One region of the Erwinia sp. GW821-FHT03D09 genome, then DNA from elsewhere that is predicted to be linked to it. Evidence: predicted binding sites of a transcription regulator. Region 1 holds the regulator's gene; each other region holds the start of a gene.
What was found. Region 1 encodes LexA, which represses DNA repair genes until DNA is damaged. Its sites were predicted from a motif close to TNCTGTATGTACATACAGNA; they were not measured.
Positions count from the first base shown of each region.

Region 2: mutH (DNA mismatch repair endonuclease MutH) is a predicted target of LexA. The motif match lies at 1,031-1,050, and genes of this name have one in related genera.
Region 3: AC07U6_RS13300 (DinI-like family protein) is a predicted target of LexA. The motif match lies at 1,099-1,118, and genes of this name have one in related genera.
Region 4: AC07U6_RS00290 (metal-dependent hydrolase) is a predicted target of LexA. The motif match lies at 852-871, and genes of this name have one in related genera.

Region 1 covers NZ_JBWKUK010000007.1:47,260-49,463, reverse strand. The annotation lists gene dinF (MATE family efflux transporter DinF) at 1-826, opposite strand, end outside; gene lexA (transcriptional repressor LexA) at 907-1,515, opposite strand; gene AC07U6_RS08345 (diacylglycerol kinase) at 1,623-1,991, opposite strand; gene plsB (glycerol-3-phosphate 1-O-acyltransferase PlsB) at 2,120-2,204, shown strand, end outside.
Region 2 covers NZ_JBWKUK010000006.1:133,601-135,804, forward strand. The annotation lists gene ptsP (phosphoenolpyruvate--protein phosphotransferase) at 1-58, opposite strand, end outside; gene rppH (RNA pyrophosphohydrolase) at 71-598, opposite strand; gene mutH (DNA mismatch repair endonuclease MutH) at 1,284-1,970, shown strand; gene AC07U6_RS07635 (YgdI/YgdR family lipoprotein) at 2,116-2,204, shown strand, end outside.
Region 3 covers NZ_JBWKUK010000011.1:148,481-150,684, forward strand. The annotation lists gene ldcA (muramoyltetrapeptide carboxypeptidase) at 50-991, shown strand; gene AC07U6_RS13300 (DinI-like family protein) at 1,144-1,389, shown strand; gene AC07U6_RS13305 (hypothetical protein) at 1,797-1,922, shown strand; gene AC07U6_RS13310 (ornithine cyclodeaminase family protein) at 2,008-2,204, opposite strand, start outside.
Region 4 covers NZ_JBWKUK010000001.1:52,189-54,392, reverse strand. The annotation lists gene hxpB (hexitol phosphatase HxpB) at 36-707, shown strand; gene AC07U6_RS00290 (metal-dependent hydrolase) at 891-1,481, shown strand; gene AC07U6_RS00285 (L-cystine transporter) at 1,647-2,204, shown strand, end outside.

The DNA.
Region 1 (2,204 bases):
ACATCAGCAGAACCGCATTGACGGCAACAATATCGCTACCGAGCCGGGCACCGAAGATCGTCAGTGAGGCAAAGCACACCTGCAACAGCAGCGAACGCAGCATAATGTCGCGGTTCAGCCTCAGCAGGCGGGCCAGATTACCGCGCCATGCACTCAGCAGCAGACGCAGCGACAGGCCACGCATCACCATCGCACGCCACACCAGCAGCAGGCCCACGAGCAGGCTGACGTATTCAGCGATAGCCGTCGCGGCAGCGGCGCCCTGCACGCCCCACTTCAGGCCGATAACAAACCACAGATCCAGCAGGATATTCACCAGGTTGCCCACCACCAGCAGGATCACCGGCGCACGGGCATACTGCACGCCAAGCAGCCAGCCGAGCAGAACCAGGTTCGCCAGCGTGGCGGGCGCGCTGAGCCAGCGGATCTGCATAAACAGATCGGCCTGATGCAGCACGTCTTTACTGCCGCCGGTCAGCCCCAGCGCCAGATGAGTCAACGGCGCTTTCAGCAGAATAAAGGTGAAACCTGCCAGCAGCGCCAGCAGCAGCGGCTGCATTAATGCTCGCGCCAGTGCGGGCTTGTCGTTCGCACCGAAAGCCTGTGCGGTCAGCCCGGTGGTGCTCATGCGCAAAAACAGCAGCAGCATGAACAGGAAGCTGGTAATGGTGGTGCCAATCGCCACGCCGCCGAGGTAGGTCGGGCTATCGAGATGGCCAATAACGGCGGTATCCACCAGCCCGAGCAGTGGCACGGTAATATTGGAGAGGATCATCGGCAGCGCCAGCCGCCAGAGATTTTTATCGGCAACCGTCAGCAGTCGCATTATTTTCCAACCGGAAGCAGGGAGAGACGAAGGATCGCAAAACGCGCCGCAGAGGGCAACGCGTCAGGTTTACCAGGGAATTACAGCCAGTTGCCGTTGCGGATAACACCGACGGCCAGACCTTCAATAGTCAGCGTCTGCTGGCGCAGATCGACAACGATCGGCTGAAACTCGCTGTTTTCCGGCAGCAGGTGAACGATGTTACCCTGTTTTTTCAGGCGCTTAACGGTAACTTCGTCATCAATACGCGCCACAACAACCTGGCCATTACGCACGTCTTCCGTTTTGTGCACCGCCAGCAGATCGCCGTCCATGATGCCGATATCTTTCATCGACATGCCGCTAACGCGCAGCAGGAAGTCCGCATTGGGTTTGAACAGTTCCGGGTCCACCGAGTAGTGACCTTCGATATGCTGCTCGGCCAGCAGCGGCTCACCGGCGGCAACGCGGCCAATCAGCGGCAGCCCCTCTGCTTCTTCCATCATCAGACGAATGCCGCGTGATGCACCGGAAACGATCTCAATCACGCCTTTCCTGGCCAGCGCTTTCAGGTGTTCTTCAGCAGCATTGGGGGAACGGAAGCCAAGCTGCGAGGCAATTTCTGCCCGCGTCGGCGGCATGCCGGTCTGGTTAATGTGGTCGCGAATCAGGTCGTAAACCTGCTGCTGCCGTGCCGTTAGTGCTTTCATCCCGCCCCCTGGTTGTTTATACAGTCAACTGTCAGTATATACAGGTATTTGCGCGTTGAAAACCCAAAGCTGGCTAAAAAACAGCAGTTTGTTGAATTTCGGAAAACCTATCGCAAATGTGCGATCAAGAGCATTGCCCACACAAAAACTGCCAATATTATACTTAATAATACGGCGGCGGAGCCCATATCTTTGGCACGCCCGGCCAGCGGATGAATTTCACTGCCGATACGGTCTACTACCGCCTCAATGGCGCTGTTAAGGATTTCGACGATAATCACCATCACCACAGAGCCGATCAGCAGCACGCGGGTGACGGCGTCAACATCCAGCCAGCAGGCGATCAGGATGGCGATAATGGCGGCGATGGCTTCCTGGCGGAATGCCGCTTCATGTTGCCAGGCAGCACGTATACCTTTCCAGGAATAGCCCGCTGCTTTTACAATTCGAGTCAATCCGGTGGCGTTATTTGCCATAATCAGGGAACCCTTTGGGAAGTTTAACGTCAATGAGAGGGTGTAGCACATTTTGCAATACCACAGATTCTGTTAGCGCTTTCTGGTATGCTTGCGGCGCTTTGCTAACAAGAGGCTTCATGTTGTCTATGTCAGGTTGGCGTAATTTATATTACAAACTGTTGAATCTGCCAGTGAAATTCCTGGTAAAAAGTAAGGCAATCCCGGCCGAAC
Region 2 (2,204 bases), on a different contig from region 1:
CGGTAAGCCGGGGCGCTGCCGCCACTTTCTCAACTATTTCGCGTAGTTGTGTGAGCATAATCTACGTGGCTTAACCTCTCTTCCTTCGAAAGCCTTGCGTATTTCTCTGCGCGGTATTCTCCTGCAGGGGCATAACCACGCTGGCAAACTCTTTCATTACGCGGCGGTAAACATCGCGTTTAAAAGAGACCACCTGGCGCACCGGATACCAGAAACTGACCCAGCGCCAGCCGTCAAACTCCGGCGTGCTGCTGGTTTGCATATTGATATCCGCGTCATTGCACAACAGCTGCAGAAGAAACCACTTCTGTTTTTGGCCGATACAAACCGGCTTTGTGTCCCAACGCACCAAACGTTTTGGCAATTTATATCGTAACCAGTTACGGGTAGATGCAAGGATGCGAACATCCTTACGGCTCAAACCGACTTCCTCGAAAAGTTCGCGGTACATCGCCTGTTCCGCCGTCTCGCCAGGATTAATCCCTCCCTGAGGAAACTGCCAGGAGTGTTGGCCATAGCGCCTTGCCCACACAACCTGTCCCTGCCTGTTACAAATTACGATACCAACATTCGGGCGGTAGCCATCATCATCGATCACCGGACTACCTCAAACTAAAACTGGATGTTCTGATTGTTTCACACTCCTTACAGGCGGTAAACCACTGGTTTGTGCCTGTTAGTCGGCGTCGATCTTGGATAACTGCTTCCACCAGGCCGAGTTATAAACAGAAACAGGGGCAAAAAAGCGATCTTATTCACGTTTTCTGTGGATAGCTTTGTGCAGAACTCAGTTAACAGATGGGGAAAACTTTGTTCAACGTTTGGAAATACCTCGCACAAAAAAGAAATAACCCTAGATTAATCATAAACTTTAACGACGTTTTCACGCTAAATCATACGTTGTCATGATGCCGTCACAGACGGGCTTCTGGCAACTGGCGAAAGATCGAACACCAAATGGTTTATCCACAGAATATGTTGATTAGTTGCACATGAAAGGGGCTAAAGTTGCCAAAACCCCCTGCGTCAAGGCTGTAAATTGAAACAGTATTATTTTTAAATGTGAGTTATCCCATTTTTCTGTGGATAACTACGTAGAAGATCCTGTTCACTGTCGGTGACAAGGTGGGTAAAACTTGTTTGAGTATGGGCCCCCCCCCTTCAATAGGGGCAATAAAAAACATGATTTATCATGCTATTATTATGCTTACCCCCAGAATTAGCGTTAAGCCGTGTAACGCCGGAACTGAGAGGTTGTTTTTTAAACAGATTTGGATATCGCAATGACAGGTGCTCCTTTCCTCGTTCCTCCCCCTCGTGATGAAACCGAACTGGTGGCCAGAGCCACTGCGCTTGCCGGTTATACTCTCGGAGAACTTGCCCAGCGTATAAGTTTACCGATTCCGCGAGATCTTAAACGAGACAAGGGCTGGGTGGGGATGCTACTGGAACGTTATCTTGGTGCCAGCGCAGGCAGTAAGCCGGAGCAGGATTTTGCCGAGATTGGCGTAGAGCTAAAAACGATTCCCGTGGATGCTGGCGGGCGTCCGCTTGAAACCACCTTCGTTTGTGTCGCACCGTTGACCGGTAATAGCGGCGTCACCTGGCAAAACAGCCACGTGCGACATAAGCTCGAGCGCGTACTGTGGATACCGGTTGAGGGCGAACGAACTATTCCACTGGCAGAGCGCCACGTTGGCGCACCGCTGCTCTGGAGCCCCAATAGTGAAGAGGAACAACAGCTACAACGCGACTGGGAAGAGCTGATGGATATGATTGTGCTGGGTCAGGTTGAACAAATCACCGCCCGCCACGGCGAGGTTTTGCAAATCCGCCCCAAGGCGGCGAACAGTAAAGCGCTGACCGAGGGTATTGGCCGCCATGGGCAACCCATTGTGACCCTGCCGCGCGGCTTTTATCTGAAAAAAACCTTCACGGCAGCGCTGCTGGCCCGCCATTTTTTACTGTAGTTTTCCTGCTGATTTGCGGAAAATTATCCGAATGTCAATAATACGCACCACATGCAGTCCATTTTCAGACTGATGAAATTATCACTACAGGGAAAATAGTTTATTACTACACTCAACACAGTAATAAATATTAAGGGGGGCAAGTATGAAGTGGATGTTAGGTATTGCGGCGCTGAGTGTATCAATGCTGGTTAGTGGCTGCAGTAGCGACTACGTGATGGCGACCAAAGACGG
Region 3 (2,204 bases), on a different contig from region 1:
GTTGATAATCGTCGGTAAAACCACCATCCGGATGAGATAAGTACGTATTATGACCGTGTCTCCACGAAATATTCATCTGATCGCCCCTTCTGGCTTTTGTCACAATCCGGATGCCGCACTGCGCGGTATTGAGCGCCTGCGGACGGACGGACATCGGGTGACCCATACCGACATTATCACCCGGCGCGAACAGCGTTTTGCTGGTAGCGACAGCCAGCGACTGGCTGACGTTAACGATCTTGCGCGGCTGGAAACGCTGCCGGATATTGTGCTGGCCGTACGCGGCGGCTATGGTGCCAGCCGCCTGCTGCCGAATCTTGACTATAAGAGCCTGACGGATCGTCTGCGCGGCGAACCTGTCGCACTCTGCGGGCACAGTGACTTCACCGCCATACAGCTTGCCCTGCTGGCTCAGACCGGATTGCAGAGCTTTAGCGGCCCCATGCTGGCAGGGAATTTTGGTGCGGAAACGCTCTCTGATTTCACCCTCGCCAACTTCTGGCTGGCACTAACCTCTGCGCAGTTCACCCTTCGCTGGCAGACCACGCCACAGCAGCTCAGCACTTCGGGCACGCTCTGGGGGGGAAACCTGGCGATGATCGCCTCGCTGATCGGCACACCGTGGTTGCCGAATATCCGCGACGGAATTCTGGTGATCGAGGATGTTAATGAGCATCCCTTCCGCGTTGAACGCATGCTGCTACAGCTGTTGGAAAGCGGTATTCTGGCGCGGCAAAAAGCCATTGTGACCGGCAGTTTTACCGGCAACACGCTTTCTGACTACGATAACGGTTACGATTTCAGCAGCGTATGGGAGCTGATTACACAGCGTAGCGGACTGCCGCTGGTGACAGGGCTGGACTTCGGCCACGGTCACGATACCGTTACGCTACCACTGGGAGCACAAGCCGAGCTCAGTGTTAATGGCAGCGATGCAGCACTGACGATTTCCGGCCATCCCACCCTCGGATCGTCACCAGCGAATCAGTGATTCGACGAAAACGTATCCGCAGCGCGGTATATTTGACTGAAGCCAGCCAGCACGCGGGTCGAGCACCTAGTCGGTTCGCGAAATAGTGTTTGAACCCGCCTGCATATACCTGTATTTTTATACAGATAAATTCAAAGAGAGCAGAAGCAAAAATGTTTGTTGAACTGATTTATGACAAGCGCAACGTGGCCGGACTGGCTAACGCTGAGCAGCTAATACTCGGCGAGCTGGAAAAACGCGTTCAGCGTGTTTTTCCTGATGCGCTGGTCAAAGTAAAACCGATGCAGGCCAACGGCGTAAAAAGCGACGCCAGTAAAACCGATAAGGCCACGCTGATGCGCATTATCGAAGAGATGTTTGATAACGCTGATGAATGGTTGATCGCTGAAGAGTTTTGACACAAAAAAGGGTGATTCGACATTTTTTTGATTTCGCTCTCAAATAACGCGTTTTTGCCTGGTAATAACTAAGAATACTCCTATCATTAAAATTAATCGATTTCCCTGGTGTTGGCCCGCATTAAAGCTCTTGGCGGGCTTTTTTTTTGCGTAAATATAAATAAATATTAACTGTTATAACATACACTGCCTAATCCCTCCTGAAACAATTCTTATGCTTTCTTCGTTTTTAATCATGCCTTGCAATCCAAAACATTCCCCTCAGGCGCGATCGACCAGTAGCCAGCCTTGCCACATTTTGGCACCGCAAAATTGTGATTCCGATCAATGCATAATCGACACTTTAGGTGCAGCATAGCCACGCTGTTAACGTTCCTGACAGAAGAAAAAACAACGAAAGGACAGAAATGAACGCCGTACTATTTTGCGCTCTGTTGCTGATTGGGGGGCCATTGATGGGATTTTTGGTGATTGTTGGTGCCTGCCTGCCGGGGATGCTGGCTGAAATCCTGCATCGACCCGGGCGTCACTAGACCCGGAGGTCATTAGCCGGTATTCACCCGATAAGCGCCTGTCAAAATAACGACCGGGTGAATCACACCTTATCTACGCTACGGGCTATCGATTTAAACGATCAATCACCGGCAGGCTGACCATCAGGTCCGGGTGCGCGCCGCCCGCATTCTTATACAGCGTAATATCCTGCCTCTGCCGACTGAAGGTCGTACTCTGGCACATCTCGTAGAGATCGGCCTCAATATGCTGTTCAGTAATCATGCCCAGCTGCAGTGGGATATGAAGATCGCCGGACATTG
Region 4 (2,204 bases), on a different contig from region 1:
TTAAAATGACATAAACCGTTTAATGGAGCCACAAAATGTCCTATCACCGCCCCGTCGTTGCCGCCATTTTTGATATGGATGGCCTGCTGATCGACTCTGAACCACTCTGGGAACAGGCAGAGCTGGATATTTTCAGTACGCTTGACATCGATTTGAGCCGCCGCGAGGAGCTGCCCGACACGCTGGGCCTGCGCATCGATCAGGTAGTACGTATGTGGTATGAAACGCTGCCGTGGAGCGGCCCGACGCAGCAGGAGGTCACAAAACGTGTAATCGACCGTGCACTCGATCTGGTGGAAGAAACCCGCCCGTTGCTGCCCGGTGTGGAACACGCGCTGCAACTCTGCCAGCGTTCAGGGTTAAAAATTGCTCTGGCCTCCGCCTCTCCGCTGTTTATGCTTGAGCGGGTGCTGGAGATGTTCAACATCCGCAGTTACTTTGAAATCCTTGCCTCTGCAGAAGCCCTTCCCTACAGCAAACCACACCCGCAGGTTTACCTTGATGCGGCAGCCCGTCTGGGCGTTGATCCGCTTAACTGCGTTACGCTCGAAGACTCCTTCAACGGTATGGTCGCCACTAAAGCCGCACGCATGCGTTCAATTGTCGTTCCCGATGCAGAGTACGCAGCAGATCCGCGCTGGGCGCTGGCGGACGTTAAACTTGCTTCGTTAACCGAGCTGACCGGCCAGCATTTACTCGGTCGCTGAAAGGCACACTCATTCACTTCGATTGCCCGGATAGCTGACGGAGCGGCGCTGTCAGCATCTTCGTTGCCTGAATGTTAATCCGGGCTAAAAATATTTATCTTTCGTTACAGCGTCACATATTTATTCTACTGTATATATTCCCTATACTGGATGCATTGACAGCTATGTAGCCAGGTATTCCCCATGACGGCCGAAGGCCATCTCATTTTTGCCATTGCCAGCGCAATTTTTGCCAAGCGCGCCGAACTGACACCGGTTCTGGCCAGCGCGGACTGGTGGCACATTATTCCTGCCGCTCTGCTGACCTGCCTGCTTCCCGATATCGATCATCCAAAGTCGCTGCTCGGTCAGCGGCTTAAATGGCTGTCACAGCCCATTGCCCGCGCGTTTGGCCATCGGGGGTTTACCCACAGCCTGCTGGCCGTGGCCGGTGGCGTAGCGCTGTTACAGATGAAACTCCCCGCGGGCTGGATTATTCCCGCAGATGCATTTCAGGGCATGGTACTGGGCTATCTCAGCCATATTGTTGCCGATATGCTCACGCCCGCGGGTGTACCGCTGCTCTGGCCGTGCCGCTGGCGCTTTCGGCTACCGCTGCTCAATAGCCAGAAAGGCAACCAGCTGGAACGCACGTTATGCCTGGCGCTGGTCGGCTATGCGATGTTTTTCCCACCCGGCATGCAGCATTTTGGTGCGGTCGGATGGACCAGTTCCGTGATAAATACCGTACAAAACAGCATCAGCAGAATAATTAATGCGCAACCCGAGCAATAAATAAGTCAATTACACCGAAAAGTTATAAATAATTCCTTTTGGATATAAACCTGCACCATTCCAAACTGTTACCATTTCGCCACTGACCTACTTTCTGCGCGGCAGAAATTAACTGTCGCCTGCTACGGCGGCGCCACCGCGCCGTCACTTTTGGAGAATGTCCTAATGAATTTCCCCCTCATTATTAACCTGGTGGCCTTCGTCGCCCTGTTACTGCTGCTGGCAAAAACCGGCCGCCGCGGCTGGAGCCTGTCGAAAAAGGTCCTGGCTGGCCTGGTAGTTGGCGTGCTGTTTGGCCTGGCGCTGCACACTATCTATGGCGAAAACAGCGATGTGATTAAACAATCCGTTAGCTGGTTCAATCTTGTCGGTAACGGTTACGTCCAGCTGCTGCAGATGATTATTATGCCGTTGGTTTTCGCTTCAATCCTCAGCGCCGTCGCCCGTCTGCACAACGCCTCATCGCTGGGAAAAATTAGCGTACTGACCATTGGCGTACTGCTGTTTACTACCGCGATTTCAGCGGCAGTTGGCGTGCTGGTGACCTGGCTGTTCGGGCTGAACGCCAGCGGTCTGGTGCAGGGCGTGCAGGAAACCGCGCGCCTTACGGCAATTCAGAACAACTATATTGGAAAAGTTGCCGATCTGAGCGCCCCGCAGCTGCTGCTTTCCTTTATTCCTAAAAACCCGTTTGCGGATCTGACCGGTGCGAATCCAACGTCG